DNA from 2 places in the Alistipes communis genome. Region 1 is predicted to be linked to the other one. Evidence: riboswitches for the same ligand, from Rfam matches in the RefSeq annotation. Region 1 holds a riboswitch; the other holds the start of a gene.
The links. Region 1 has a riboswitch for cobalamin ahead of FMF02_RS07385 (DUF5074 domain-containing protein). Riboswitches for the same ligand answer to the same signal wherever they lie in the genome.

Region 1 (7,596 bases):
CGCGCCGGCATGAACCAGGTGTCGCGGTAGGGGGTGTTGAGCATCACGCGCGGCCGTGCGGCGGTCTGCTGGGCGAGGGCACGCAGCCGTTCGTAGCGTTCGGGAATGGCGGCGAAGAGGCGGGAACCCTCCGTGCGGAGTCCTGCGATCTCGGCGGCGACGACCACCCATTCGCTCTTGCCCAGCGGCGACTCCTCGCAGTGCTCGCCCATGTAGAGGTAGGGGATGCCCAGCTCGCGCAGTTTTCCCGTGAGCGCCGTGTCGGCCCCGCCGATGCCGAAGAGCATTACCAGGTCGGGGCGCAGCGCCATGAGCCGTTCGAAATCGACGTTGCTGTCGAATCCCACGTCGGCGGCCTCCCCGCGGGCGATGCGGCGGCGGAGCGTTTCGTTGATCAGGTATTGCGCTCCGGAGACGCCCACCACGCGGTCGGCCGCTCCGAGGGCGTCGAGCATGGCGATGTAGGATCCCGACATGCAGACCACGCGCCGCGTCTCGTCGCGCAGCACCTGCCCCTCGAAACCTGCGGGGGCCGGTTCGCCGTCGCGGGCGATGAAGAGGTACTGGTCGGTAACCTCGTCGCCGTACCACGGGTTGTGGACGGTGACGAGCGTGCTGCGGCTTCCGGCAGCGCCCGTGATCTCGAATCCCGAGGCGTAGCGGGGCGTGTAGACCGGCAGCGTGAAGTCGCCGATCGGGCGGGCGGCGCGCTGACCGCAGGCGGCCAGCAGCAGGCCGCAGAGCAGGGGGAGGAGGCGTCTCATCGTTTGCGGGTGTGGAATTTGGGTCGGATGTCCAGAAAGATTTCGTAGTTGAGGCGGGGCATGGGGCGCGAGAGCACGGTGACGTACTCGACGTTGAAGAGGTTGCGCACCACCCCTTTGAGCGACAGATCGGCCCATCGCAGCGCGAAGGAGCGTTCGAGCGAGAGGTCGCTCATGTAGTAGGGTTCGAGCCGGCCGGTGCGGAGCGACGTGTCGTTGCTCGTGGTGGTATAGCGTTCACTGTAATAGTTCCATTTGTAGACGAGTGTCCAGCGGCGCCAGCCCAGCGTCGCCGTGGCGGCCGCGGCGTATTCGGGGACGTAGACCAGCTGTTTGCCGTAGGAGGCGTCGGCGTCGTTGACCGGTTCGCCGTAGTTGATCGAGGGGGTCCATGCGAAGTGGGCGTCGAGGCCGAGCCGCCAGTCGGGCGAGAGGCGCACCGAGGCGTCGACCTTCGTCTCGGCGCCGTAGTTGTGGACTTTGCGGACGTTGCGGGGCGTCCAGTAGCCGCGCCGTGCCTGCACCCAGAGAATCCAGTCGTCGATGTGCGAGTCGAAGAGCGTCGCCTCGCCCCGCAGCGTGTAGCCCTCCGCTTCGCCGCCCAGTGCGAACGATATGCCGCCGTCGTAGGTGAAGCCGTGTTCGGGGCGCAGGTCGGGGTTGCCGCCCGGCTGGTAGTAGCGGTCGTTGAGCGTCGGGTAGCGGTAGTTGCGCGCCACGGAGGCTTTGAGTACCACGTTGCCGCGTTCGGAGACGACCCAGTCGAAGAAAAAGGCGGGGATCAGCGGCACGGCATGGCGGTCGTAGAGTTCGCCGCGCAGGTTGACCGCCAGCCCGATGCGTTCGGTCGGCCGCCATTTGGCCGAGAGGTGCCCCGACAGCTCCACGCGGTAACGGTCGTAGACGTCGCCCTCGTGGTAGGGGCTCTTGTCGCTGCAATCGACCATCGGAACGTGTAGCGCGACGTTGCCCGTGAAGAGCCAGCGCCGGCCGACGTAGTATTCGGCATCGAACTGTCCGTAGGGAGTATGCAGATAGCTGCGGCTCAGCGTCAGGTCGCTCTGCGCTCCCTGTGCGTTGCGTTGCCGGAAGTCGTAGGCCGAGGCGGTGTAGGCGTAGCCGAGTTTCGCTCCCAGTTTGAGCCGCTCGCGCAGCCGTTCCCACGAGGCCACGGCGCGCAGCGTCTGTTCGCGTTGTTCGTTGAGGATCGTCACGTCGTCGCGGTAGTCGGTCGAGAGGAAGGGCAGCCCGCGTTTCGAGCGGAGATACCACGCCGAAAGGCCGTAGCGCGTGCCGTCGCCGCGATTGTAGTAGAGTTCCTGCAACAGGTGCAGGTCGCGGAAGTAGCCGCTGCGGTTGCGCTCGACGGGGTGGTAGGTGTCGACCACCGCGCCGTCGGGGCCGTAGACGAGCTCCATCTTGTCGTAGTTGGTGTAGCGGAAGTCGTTGTCCGAGGTGGAGTAGACTGCGCGCGTCGAGGCGCTCCACCGCTGGCCGCCGTAGCTTACGCGCAGGTATTGGTCGAAGGTCGAGAACGACCCGACGCCCTGCACGTATTGCGTTTGCCAGCCCCGCTGCGCGGACGGGCGGGTGCCGAGCACGACGGCGCCGCCCAGTGCGCCGCCCGTGACGCCGATCGAAGAGGCGCCGTGCAGCAGCGTCGCGGCGTCGATGAAGAACGCGGGGATCATCGAGAAGTCGACCGTGCCGAGCATCGGCGAGTTGATCCGCATCCCGTTCCACGTCACCTGCGTGTGCGAGGGCGACGTGCCGCGGAATTCGGCCGTCGCGAGCGTGGCACGGCCGTAGCTCTTGATGAAGAGGTTGGCGTTCTGCGTCAGCACGTCGGCCATCGAGAGCGAGATGTTGTCGTGCAGCACGGTCGAATCCAGCTGCGTGCGCTGCACGCCGATCTCCTTCATCGTGCGGCGGGTCACCACCGGCACCTCCTCGATCGGGAGCGACCACGCGGGGCGCTCCTCCTGCGCGGCGGCGAGCAGCGGGAGAATGAGCAGCGGAAGGAGCGTGAGGCGGCGCATGGGTTATTCGGTTTCTCGGTCGATAAGGTGGTAGTCGACGATGTGGTGCACCTCGGTGGAGGTTTCGCCCAGCAGTGCGGTCTTGCCCATCTGGCCGGTCTGTATCTTCACGAAGTCGATGTATTTCAGGTCGGCGGGCCGGCCGTCGAAGGTGCGGGCGTTGCTCAGGCGGAAAAGGCAGAACTGCCCGTCGTAGTCGCTTTTGCCCGCGTTGTCGGCATAACCCCAGTCGTAGGGAGGAACGACGGTCTGCCCCGAAGCGTCAACGTACGAGCGGTCCAGCAGGCGCGTGCCGTAGAAGGTGCACTCTCCTTCGGGCAGCCACGGCTGATAGTAGCTGTCCGAAGGGTTCCAGTAGGCGTTGTGGTCGATCGTGCCCCCGCCGCCGCGGTTGTCGCGCCAGACGACGGCGGCCTGCGCGCGCGTAGGCTGATAGTAGGTGACCGAATAGTCGTAGATCGTTTCAGCGCTGTCGTACTCCGAACCGGCCAGTTCGTACCACGTGTCGTTGGGTTCCCCGTCGCCGTTCTCGTCCTGTGCGACCCAGACGACGCCTGGCTCCGACTGGTAGGAGTAGGGATTGCCGCGGATGGCCAGGTCGACTCCGCCGCCGCTGTTGTCGACGCTGTGGTCGAAGCCTGCGACGACGTAGCCGCCCCACGCTCCCAGCGAGATCATGTAGTTGATGTCGAAGCGCGATTGCACGTGGGCGCACGCTTCGGCCATCGTCGTGGCGGTGAAGAGCGGGCCGTACATGTAGCCGCTCACCCACAGTCCGGGCGCGGGCAGGTACTCGAAGACGCGGACGGTCGACGCCCGGCTCGCGGCGTCGGCGGGCCGGTAATAGGTGCCTTCGGCAGCACAGACGTTGACCGACAGTGTTTGCGAGCGGGTCGCATAGCTGTTGCGCATGGTGACCGTCACTTCGTGCGGTCCTTCTTCGAGGGCTTCGAAGCGGTATTCGAGCTGCGCTCCGCGTTGTCGCTCCGTGCCGTCGACCTCCCAGATGTATTCGGCGTCGAAGGCGTTGACGGGGTTCCACCCTTTCAGGCGGATCGTGCGTCCCCGCGCGACGTTATAGGCCGTCTGGGGAAATTCCCACGAGAAGGGCATCTGCTCCGGAGACAATACTTTTACAGTGAACGAGACCGAGTCCTCGCCGTCGTCGTTCGCGGCGCTGAACGTCACTTCGTAGTCGCCGCATTCGTGCCGCCGGAAAAGGTACTCCGCCGCTTCGCCGACCATTTCTCCGTCGATCGTCCATCGGAAGCGCGCCGTCTGGCCGTTCTCGACGGTGGGAGCGATCGTCAGTTCGGCATCGGCCGCGACGGTGAACCCTCCGACGGGTTCGATGAGCGTGATGCAGGGCGCTTCGAGCGCGTCGACCCGCACGCGCAGTTCGTCTTCGGCGGCGCCGTAGTCATTTTCGACGCGCAGCGAGAGGTAGTAGATGCCGGCCTTGTCGCGCCGGAAGACGTAGGAGGCTTCGCGGCAGACCACCTCGTCGTCGCACGTCCAGGTGAAGCGCGCCCCTTCGGCGTTAGTATAGCTCGGGGCGATGAGCAGTTCGCGCCCCGCCTTCACGCGGTAGCGGGCGTTGGCCTCCTGCTGCGTAATGGTGGGTTGCAGTGCCGAGGTGTCGGTTTGTTCGTCCCCGCCGCAGGCGACGGCGAGCAGTGCGGCGAGCAGGGAGAGCGTCTTTCTCATGGCGGTTTCCTATTTGAATGCGAAGGCGCTGGGTAGCATTCCCACGCCGAACGAGTCGACCAGTTCGGCGCTCTGACCGGTGTCGCGGTAGCGGTAGACCACGCCCGGCTGTTCGAAATCGATCGCGTCGCCCACGTAGATCTCCCCGCTCGTGGGATCGACCGCCAGACCGTAGATCTGGTGCCGCCGCTCGTTGGGGATCAACGGCCTGACGGGAGCGTGCGCGGCCGTGACCGACATCTTGCAGATGCCGTCGTTGATGAAGTAGAGCACGTCGCCCGCACCGTTGATGCAGAGCTCCGAGGGGTACTCCTCCTTTTCGAAGACGAATTCCTGTTCGACGCGCCAGGTTGCAGCGTCGATGCGGTAGAGACAGGGTTCGGTCTGCCCGTATTCGCTGCCGGCGTAGCCGCCGTCGGTCAGCGCCCACAGTTTGCCGTTGCGGTCGACGACCAGCGAATTGGGCTGGATGCTCCGCAGTTCGATTTCGTGCACCACCTTGTCCTGCTCGGAGTCGATGACCAGGATCTTGTTGCTGTACGACCAGCAGTTGACGAAGACCCACTTGTCGTACTGCGCCATCTGTTCCGTGGAGTTGTAGCTGCCCGTCGACGGTGCCTGACCGGTGTGGATGGCGCCCGTTATCTTGCAGGTGCGGGGGTCGAAGACGGTGATGTAGGGGCTGAACAAGTCGGTCACGTAGGCCTTCGTGTCGCTCAGGAAGTGGATGTAGCGCGGCGCGACGATGTGGTTGTTCTCGTCGGGGTGCTGGCTGCTCGCCGCTTCGAGCTTCCCCTCGACGCGGAAGGTGTCGGCGTCGATGGCCCAGATTACGCCCGAATTGTCCATCGGGATGAAGACGCGCCCTTCGCGCAGGAAGATCGATTGCGCCACGTCGCCCAGTTTGGCGCCGTTGGCACGGTAGAAGACTTCGTTCTGCACCGTGCGTGCGGCGGGGTCGTAGTAGGAGAGCGAGGCGTTGCCGGCGTTCATGTTGCCTTCGCAGAGGCAGAAGACCCCCGCGCTGCCGCCCGTGTCGAAATCCTCTTTTTCAGCCGGCCCCGAACTTTCGCAGGCTGCCAGCAGCAATACGGCGCACCATGCGGCCGCTATCGTTCCGAATCGTATCATAGTCGTCGAACTTTGTCGTATCGGACGGGATCACGGCGGCGGGAGAGAGGGGAGGGATCGGTCTGGCAGCAGGTCGCGCAAGCAGTGTGCGCATTCGGCTTCCGGCCCGTACCCCGCAGGCGTGAATCCGTCTTTTCGGGCCGAAAGCAGGTCTTCTGACTTTTCCTTCTGCGACGCCTTCCCGATCGAAATCAGTGGCCTGAACGTGTCGCGGAGTACATCCGTCGCTCGGGACGGATGCCGGAATTTACAGCAGCGGGAACTGTTCGGGAGTTACACCCGATTCCCTTTTCATCCGGGCGCAGCGAGGCTTCGCCGCGCCGTTGGAACTCTCGGCGAGGCAAAAATACGAAGAATTTTCCAGAAAGCGGCTTTTTACGGAAAAATAGCGGCGACCTCTCGAAAAGATCGCCGCAGAAGGGTTGCGGATCGTGCCGTCGGCACCGGTTTCCGTCATTCGGCGAGGTGCCAGCCTGTCGTCCCGTGGTGTTCGGGGCAGCCGCCTTCGTGATGGTGTGCGCAGGCGTCGCCCGAATCGGCGATCCGGCCGGCCAGATAGGCCGCGACGACCTCCTCGACAGGCCCGTGGCAGCCGCGGATGACGGCGATACCGTTGCGTTGGAGGACGTTTTTCGCCCCGTCGCCCATGTTGCCGGCAAGCATCACGTCGACGCCCATGGCGTGCAGGCGGGGGGCGATGTCGGATTTACAGCCGCAGCCTTCGGCGGCGGGTAGCGTCTGGCGGCCGGCGATGCGGCGGTCGGCGTCGAGCGTGAAGATCGTGTAGCATTCGCAGTGGCCGAAGTGGTCGTCGACCGCGCCGTTGCGGGTCGGAAGTGCGATTTTTTCCATGATGACAGTGTTAACAGGATTATATGTTGTATTCGGTTGTCCGAGTATCTCGGAGTCTTCATTGCGGCGGCAGGCCGGACAGCGGGGTGTTCCGGTGTGGATGCGCCGGCAGTGCGGGCAGCGGTACCAGCGTTCGGAGTGGCAGACCTTTCCGCCTTCGATGCGCAGCGGCCGCCCTTCGACGAGCGCGGCGGCGAGCGTGTGGCGGGCACGGTCGTAGAGACGCGTGCAGGTGGGGCGGGAAATGCCCATGCGCTCGGCCGCCGCGGCCTGTGTCAATCCCTGGTGGTCGATCAGGCGGATCGCTTCGTATTCGTCGTACCGAAGCGTGACGGCTTCGGGAGCGACGCTATCTCCGCCGACGGGACGCATTCCCGCGACGGCGGGCGGTTGGGCGATGTAACAGCATTTGCGGGGACGCGGCATGACAAAAAACTCGTTTCCGCAAAGTTATTAATTATGAACATAAGTTCAAAATAAATGATGGAAAATATGCTATGTTACCATTTGTCCGAAGGTGCAGGGGAGCTTCGATCGTGCGAAAATCCGGTTCGCTGCGGGGCGTTTCTTCGGGCGAAGGTTTGGATATTTCGTAAAAAAGGCCTATTTTTATCTCCTAATCCGTGAAGACTTTTATGCCGATCAAGTTCTTGTACAGCCTGTTTTGTCTCCTGACCGGAGTGCTTTCGGCGATGTCGTCGCGTGCCGCCGGTCCCGGTGTCATCAACCTGCTGCCGTCCGATTATCGGGCGGCCAACAAGAACTGGGCGGTGGCCGAAGACGATGCGGGAACGCTCTATGCCGGCAACGACAAGGGGCTGCTCGAATTCGACGGCCTGCAATGGCGGTTGTACGAACTGCCCCGCGCCTCGATCGTGCGTTCGGTGGCCCCGCTGTCGCACGACGTGATCTTCACGGGCGGGTTCGAGGAGTTCGGGCGCTGGGATCGCGACGCTTCGGGTGCGCTGCGCTATACGTCGCTCGTTCCGGCTCAGCGCAATCCCCGCTTTTCGGACAGCGATTTCTGGAAAATCTACATCACGCCGCAGGGGGTGTTGTTTCAATCGTTCCACGGCATCTACCTTTATGATTACGAGCGCGTC
Region 2 (7,596 bases), 380 kb from region 1:
GGTGGCGGTACTGCGGTTGCGAAAGGTGCTCTTCGAGATTCATGTGCAGCGCCGAGCCGCCCGTGAGGTGGGCGATGTACTGCGCGCCGTGCAGGCGGAACTTGTCGGCGATGTTGAGCGTCGTGTCCTCGACGACGTAGAAATAGCTGTTGTAGCAGTCGCGCGGCACCTTATAGCCGTCCTCGCGATCCCATTTGGCATGCTTCACGCCCACGTTTTCGGCGGGGATCATCTCGCAGTTGAACATCACCTCCTTCGAGCGGTACTTGTGGTTGTAGCGCTCGATCAACCCCAGAATCTCTTCGGTGAAGCGCACGTAGTCGGGGTTGTCGACGATGGCGATCCCCTTGTATTCGGCCGCCTCGACCAGGCCGTTGATGCCGATGGTGAGGTACTGGCGCGACAGGTTGATGTAGCCCGCGTCGAAGAGCGGAAGCATTCCCTTGCGTTGCAGCTCTTTGAGGTTCTCGTTGTAGGCCAGCTGCACCTTGTGCGTAAGGTCGACCACCTCTTCGAGGAACGACAGGTAGGGAATGCCCTGCCGCTCGGCGTACTGGATACAGCGGTTGAGGTTGATCGTCAGCACGCTCTTCGAACCGGTCGAGACACCGCCCGCTCCCAGCGTGTAGCTGAATCCGTTGTCCTGGATCTCGTTGCGCAGGCGGCAGCACGACGACAGCGAGTCGGCGTTGTCGCTCATGTAGGTGAAGAACGAATGTCCTTCGGCGTACATCTGGGCCGTGAAGTCGCCCCACTCGGCGTCCATCACGTCGCCGTCGCGGGTCAGCAGCGCCATCGTCTCGACGGGGAAGGTGAGCACGGTTTTGAGCCGTTCGGCGTTGAACCACTTCATGAAGCGTTTCTGCAACCACGACAGCCCCTCCCAGTCGGGGCGCGACCCGTCGGGGAAACGGAACTCGCCGAAGAGCGATTCGAAGTAGTAGCGGTCGTAGTAGGCGATATTCCAGAAGACGGCCTGGAAGTTGCGTGCGCCGGTGGGCTGGTTGATCGAGTAGACCACCTGTTCGAAGCAGTCGGTGATGACCTTGTCGATCGTGCGGCGGTGGCGCGAGAGGTCGACCACCTCGTCGGCGCGCCGGTAGTAGTCCTCGCCGAACTCCTGCGCGATGAAGTAGTTCATGTACATCAGGAATTCGGGGGTGGCGCAGGCGCCCGAGAGCATCGACGAGACGATGAAGACCATGTTGACGAAGCCGCCGCAGAAGGATTTGAGATTGGTCGGCCGCGTCGAGTTGCCGCCGATCGAGGTCGTGCCGCTCAGCAGCCACGGATACATCGTGATCGAGGCGCAGTAGTTGGCCAGCGACGTCTCGTCGTTCTTGTAGATGAAATGGCGGTCGAGCAGTTCGAGGTAACGGTCGGAGACTTCTTTGCCGTACATCTCCTTCAACCGGTCGGTCAGCAGGCGGCGGTTGAGACGGATGAAGTTCTGCTTGGGCAGCTCGCCGATGAGCGTGGCGATATTCTTGTTCTCGACGTTGGCGTTGGCGTCGTATTTCGAGCCGGTGGCGGGGTTCTTGGCCTCGCAGTAGTTCATCAGGAATTGCAGCTTGTCGCGCACTTCGCGGTCTTCGGTATGTTCCTGCCGGTAGATGATGTAGGCTTTGGCCACCTTGTAGTAGCGTTCGGCCATCAGCGCCGTCTCGACCTGGTTCTGAATCTGTTCGACGGTCGTGCCGTCCGCGACGCGGATGCGTCCCAGAATCTGGGTGAGCATCTCGTCGGTGGCGAAACTCCCGACCGAGAGGAAGGCTTTGGCGATGGCCGCACGGATCTTGTCGATCGAGAAACGCTCGCGTTTGCCGTCGCGCTTGGTGATGAAAATTTCGGAACTGCTCATAGTTGACATGCGTCCGACGGAAGGGGGTGACTTATCTTAGGTCGGGCGTCGGCATGAAATCCCGTCGGACTTGCGTTACGGAGAGTCTCCTCTCCGCCCTTCATGGCGACAATCCCTGTCGAATCGTCCTCTGCGGCGCTTCCGGCGCTTCGCACGGATGCTCCGTGACCGGTCACGGTCGGAAAGGGCGATTTCGGCTGCGGTGTTGCGGGAATGAATGCGATACGACAGCGACCGCGCCGGTACGGGCAGATAATCCCCGCAGGGCAGATCGCATCGTCTGGCTCTTCGACCCGAAAGCTCCGAACGAAGGGAGGACGGCAGGTCTTCTGACTCGTTCCGGCCGGCACGCCTTCCCGTCGCCCGCTGGCGGCAGTGGCGGAGATTGTGCGGCCTTTGTCGTGGAAGTTACAGCTACGGGGATAGTCCCTGAATTGCACAGGCGTTCCCTTTTCATCCCTCCGCCGCATGACACGGCGGCAAGGAACCGTCATCCTTGTGTATGCAAATATAGTGCTTTTGCAAGTGCCGCAGCCGTTCGCAGGGAAAACCTATCAACATTTTATGAACAGCCGCCGTCAACGGACTGATGCTCCGGCGGAAAGGGGTATCCCGCAGTAAAAGGGAATTCGGGCACGGAACGGAGGGGGATGATTCCGGAAAAGATCGAAAAAACGAAAGGTTACGATCCGTAACCCGATCGCTCCGTCCGCGACCGATCCGCCCCGACAATCCCGATTCTTCCTTCCGATTCGTGCGAAAACCGCTGCTTTCGGCTCGGAAGTGTAATTCAACTGCTGGAAATGCAATGGGTTACGATGTTTGGATATAAATTATTTTACGCTATATTTGCCTGTGTGCCCGATCCCGAATCCGGCCGCAAGCCGTTCCGGAGCGAAACCGCAGGCCGGACGGCGGATCGATCGTTTTTAACCGTGACAGGGCGACGGGCGTTTCGGAAAGCCCCGTTTTACCGCCACACAAAATCCATTTTGCCTATGAAACGTTTTTTGACTTTTCTGTTCGCCGCTTCGGCGCTTCTTGCCGGCGGTTGCAGCGACAGCGACACCGACGATCCCGCACCGCCCGAGGCGCCGGCGCCCGTTATCAAACTTCCGGAGGCGGTCGCAGCGTCGCCCCTTTCGGTTTCGCCCGAAGGCGGAACGTCGTGGTTCGAATACGAGGTCGAAAATCCGGTCGAGGGCGAGGCTATCGCCGCTTCGACGACCGATGCGTGGGTGCATTCGTTCGATTACTCCGTTTCCGGCCGGATCGGCTTTGCGTTCGATCCGAGCGAGGGCGAGGTACGCATCGCCAACGTCGCGTTGACCTATAAGGGTGCTGAGAAGAAAGTGGTGACCCTCTTGCAGCCGGCGCCCGAAACGCCGGAACTCACCTTCGACATTCGGGTGTCGGGTATCGACGGAAGCAGCGCCGTAGTGGCGTGGACGCCGTCGGACGATACCGCGAGCTATGTTCCGATGGTGGTCGAGAAGTCGCTTTTCGACAGCTATGCGACCGAGGCCGATTATATCCGCAGCGACATCGAGTACATACAGGGGCAGGCCGACCTGGCTGGAAAGACGTTCGCCGAGATGCTGGACATGTTCCTTACGACAGGCCCCACCGGCGAACAGACGATCTCCGGACTCGCTTCCGACACCGACTATTACGCCTATGCCTACGGTATGACAGCCGAAGGGGTCGCCACGTCGGCGATCTCGAAGACCGAGTTCCGCACCGGGCCCTTCTCCTGCGAGTTCGCCATTGCGCACGAAGAGACCGAATCGACCTGCGACGTGGAGGTGACGCCCTCCAATACGGGTTGCTTCTACTATTTCGATCTGGCGGCGAAGGCCGATTTCGACACATGGGGTACCGACGCCGAAATCGTCGCTTCGGTGGTCGCCGACCTGAAAGAGACGGCGGCCTATTACCAGGCCAACGGTTACGATCTCGACTGGACCGACTTTCTCTCGATCGGCCCCGACGGCTACGAATTCACGAAACTTTCGCCCGATACGGAGTACGTGGTCTACGCGTTCGCCCTGACCGAAGAGGGCAGGCCGCTGACGGGCGTGACGCGCGAGACGGTGCGTACCGAAGCGTTCGTGCCGACGGACGACTGCACGTTCGGCATCTCCTTCCGGAATGTCTCCGTGACGGCATTCGACATCTCCGTCCGGCCGTCCAATGCGGCTACGCGCTACTATATCGGCGTGTGCAGCAAGGAGCTGTTCGACAAAAATACGCCTTCGTCCATTGCGGACGCCTTCATCGAGATGGAGAATGGCTACGAGATCGACTGGGCCGGCAACGAATATATCTGGACGGGCGACGTGACGGTCGACACCGATACCGATCTGGCGATGGGCGACCTCGACGCGGGAACCGATTACGTGGCCGTCGTCTTCGGCGTCAGCACCGAGGGCGTACGCACGACGGAGGTCGCCAGCGCGGTGCAGCGAACCTCCGAACTTGTTCCTTCGACGATGACGATCGGCCTGAACGTCCGCGACGTTACGGCTTCGGGCGCCAAATTCGACGTAACGCCGTCGAATACCGACGAGGTCTATTTCGCCGACGTCTTCGTCTACGATGAGTATACGGCCTACGACGAGGGCAAGGAGGCTTATGCCGAGGTCTATATGGATATTCTCAAAGCGTACGGATTATTCGATTATTCGCTCTATTCGGGCAATCGTACCGTAGATTTCACGGATATGCTCGAACCGTCGACGACCTATGTCGCCGTGGCGTTCGGTTACAACGGGGGACGGACGACGAAGATTTTCGAGTCGGAACCTTTCACCACCTCCGCAGCGGCTTCGGGTACGGTAGCGAAAACCGTGCGCAGCCGCCGTCACGGTTCGCTCGGCGCCTTCCGTCCGGAACGCCGGAGCATAGAGAAACGGTTGTTGGTCGACGCCGGTTCTCCGCGTGGCACCCTCGCGCGGTTCTCCTCGGTGGCCGACCTGCGCGAATTGCCGTTGCAGGGGTTGCGCGGCGAGCCGTCCGACGCCGCGGGGTTGCGTCTGCGCCGTTTTTAAGAGTCCGTAATCCGAAGAAGGGGTTGTCGCTGGCTGCGACAACCCCTTCTTCCATGCGACAGGGCAGTTTCCGCTTCGCCGCAGACTGCGGCTATTTTTCCCGTTCGAAGAGATCGATCTCGCCCCGCTCCACCTTGCCGTACATCGAAGCGAGTTCGGCGATCGCGGGCGAAATATACTCCACCGTGTCGGCGACGGCCTGCTGGCCTCCTTCGCCGCGGATACGGTAGAGCATCGCCGCGTAGAGCGCCCGGAAGCAGAGTTCGGTGTCGCTCGTCTCGTTGCGTCCCAGCACCGCGCGCAGGCGGGGCAGTTCGGGTTCGAGGCGGGCGTAGAGTTCGCGGTAGCGGGCCCCGGCGGGCAGCTTCATCAGTTGCAGGTGGAGGTTGTGCAGGTCGGCGATCAGGTGCAGCGTGTGGTCGAGGTGCCCCTGCCGCTCCTTGCCCTCCTGCCGCAGCAGGTCGGCGATGTCCATATACCATTCCAGATAGAGCCGCTGCTCCGGCTGGGAGAGGTCGCGGGGGGCGATGAGCTGGGAGTGAACGGCTTCGGGGCTGAATTGCAGCGCCCGCAGCAGGTCTTCCAGCTGCCAGAGGTAGAGGATGTATTCGGCGATGTTTTCGCGCCGTTTGGTCTTGGCTATATCCATGATGTCGTCTTTGTTTCGTTGCTCAGCGTGCGATGCGTTCCGTTTCGCCTGCCGCAGCATGTGCGGCGGGCTTCGCACTGTATGAAAAAACCGGACCGTTTGCGGTGAACGGTCCGGTTTCGGGACGCGCCCGACAAAGATACGGATAAGTGAGAGCAATGTCAAATTTATTTGAACATTGCCGAACGGGAGTATCTTCGACGAAGTCAAAGATACGGATAAGCGAGGGTAAAAGCAAACTCGTTTGCGTTTTGCCGAGACCGGAGTATCTGAGGCGTCAGCCGAAGATACGAAATGATTCCGCTTATTTGGCGTAATAGAGCCAGCTCTTGATGACGCCCTTCGTTTCGAGGAAGTGGCGCTGCGCCTTCAACAGGTTGCGCAGCTGGAGCACCATCGTGCGCGTCTCGTTGAGGATCGTCAAGTAGAGCATACTGGCTTTCGTACTCCCCTTGCCGGAGGTGTTGAACCGCCGCAGCTCGCTCTTGATCGCGTCCGAAATGGTCTCGAAAAGACGGTCGCGCATCGAGAGCACCAGGTCGATGTCGCCGAAATCGTTGGTCGTGAGCATGGCGTTGATGCGGCGGTAGATCGCCTCCACTTCGTCGCCCACGCGGATCAGGTCGGTCGTCTGTTCACGGGTCAGCCCTTCGTGGTTGTTGTCGATATGGCCGTATGCGGGGCGCACGATGTGGGTGAGCGCCTTGGTCAGTTCGTTGAGGTAGTCGACCACCTGCACGTAGTACTGCGCCGTGTCGAGATCGCTCTCGCGCAGCATCCGCAGCGTCGACATCATGCGGTATTTGCGTTCGTGCATCCGCTCGTAGAGTTCCGACGATTCGCGGTTGAGGTCGCGCAACACCTTGCGGTTCTCCTTGAAGACGGCCAGCAGCGTGCGGTCGTAGATGCGGGTGGCGGTGTTGATCGTCGAGCTGACCACCGTGGCGATCTCTTCGACGACGTTTTCGTTCGTGACGGCGGTCGTCGTTTCGGCGCTCTTCGTCTTTTTGATGAAGTTGCTGTGGACGAGCATGTAGCCCGCCAGCACCGTCAGCAGGATCAGCATGACGGTTCCTCCGTAGACGAGCGCCAGTCCGACGACGTAGGCGATGATGAAGCCGCCCAGCGCCGTCACGAACCATCCCGCCACGACGGTCATCACGCCCGAAATACGGTAAACGGCCGTTTCGCGTCCCCAGGCGCGGTCGGCCAGCGACGAACCCATCGCCACCATGAAGGTGACGTAGGTGGTCGACAGCGGCAGTTTGAGCGATGTGGCCATGGCGATCAGCAGTGCCGAAGTGGTGAGGTTGACCGTGGCGCGGATCATGTCGAACGGTGCGCCGGTGTGTTCGATGTCCGTCACTTCGAAGCGGCGGGAGATCGCCTCGCGGAGCCGTTGGGGAACGACCCGCTCGATGGCATGGTTGGTGTTGAGCGTCGCGCGGACGATGGCGCGGGCGAAGGCCGACGAACCGTATTCGCGCTGCTCCTGCTCGTCGTTCTGGCTGGCCAGCGAGAGTTCGGTTTCGGTGACGTGCATCGCCTTGCGCGACGTCCAGAGCGTGAGGATCATCACCACGCCCGCACCGACGAGGAAGGCGAAGTTGGCCGGAACGTTCTCGTTGAGCGCATCCATCGTCATCGCGGAGTCGCCGGCGTGGCGGGCGATCCGGAAGGCGTCCCAGCCGGCGATCGGTACGCCGATGAAGTTCACCAGATCGTTTCCGGCGAAGGCGAGCGCGAGGGCGAAGGTGCCGCCCAGGATCGTGATGCGCAGGATGTTGATCTTGAAACGCTGGACGAAGAAGAGGATGAGGCTGCATGTCAGCCAGCAGACCAGCAGCGAGAGGATGATATGGTTCTCGACCATATGGATGAAGGCCGTCTGCGACAGTGTTCCTTTGAGTCCCTTGAAGAGTGCGAAGTAGATGATCGCCGTGAGCGATGCGCCGCACCACAGCGCGCCATAGCGGCTCAGGGCCCGCGTGTAACGGAACGAGAAGATCAGGCGGGAGACGTACATCACGGCCGTA

Region 2: linked by a shared signal. The riboswitch ahead of nrdD (anaerobic ribonucleoside-triphosphate reductase) and the one ahead of FMF02_RS07385 (DUF5074 domain-containing protein) in region 1 are both predicted to bind cobalamin.

Annotation. Positions count from the first base shown of each region.
Region 1 is NZ_AP019735.1:1,777,357-1,784,952, forward strand. It holds gene FMF02_RS07370 (ABC transporter substrate-binding protein) at 1-764, opposite strand, end outside; gene FMF02_RS07375 (TonB-dependent receptor) at 761-2,803, opposite strand; gene FMF02_RS07380 (PKD-like domain-containing protein) at 2,807-4,510, opposite strand; gene FMF02_RS07385 (DUF5074 domain-containing protein) at 4,520-5,641, opposite strand; cobalamin riboswitch at 5,770-5,990, opposite strand; gene FMF02_RS07390 (DUF134 domain-containing protein) at 6,095-6,919, opposite strand; gene FMF02_RS07395 (triple tyrosine motif-containing protein) at 7,129-7,596, shown strand, end outside.
Region 2 is NZ_AP019735.1:1,399,050-1,406,645, forward strand. It holds gene nrdD (anaerobic ribonucleoside-triphosphate reductase) at 1-1,861, opposite strand, end outside; cobalamin riboswitch at 2,164-2,368, opposite strand; gene FMF02_RS05780 (hypothetical protein) at 2,860-4,911, shown strand; gene FMF02_RS05785 (DUF4924 family protein) at 5,003-5,560, opposite strand; gene FMF02_RS05790 (inorganic phosphate transporter) at 5,865-7,596, opposite strand, start outside.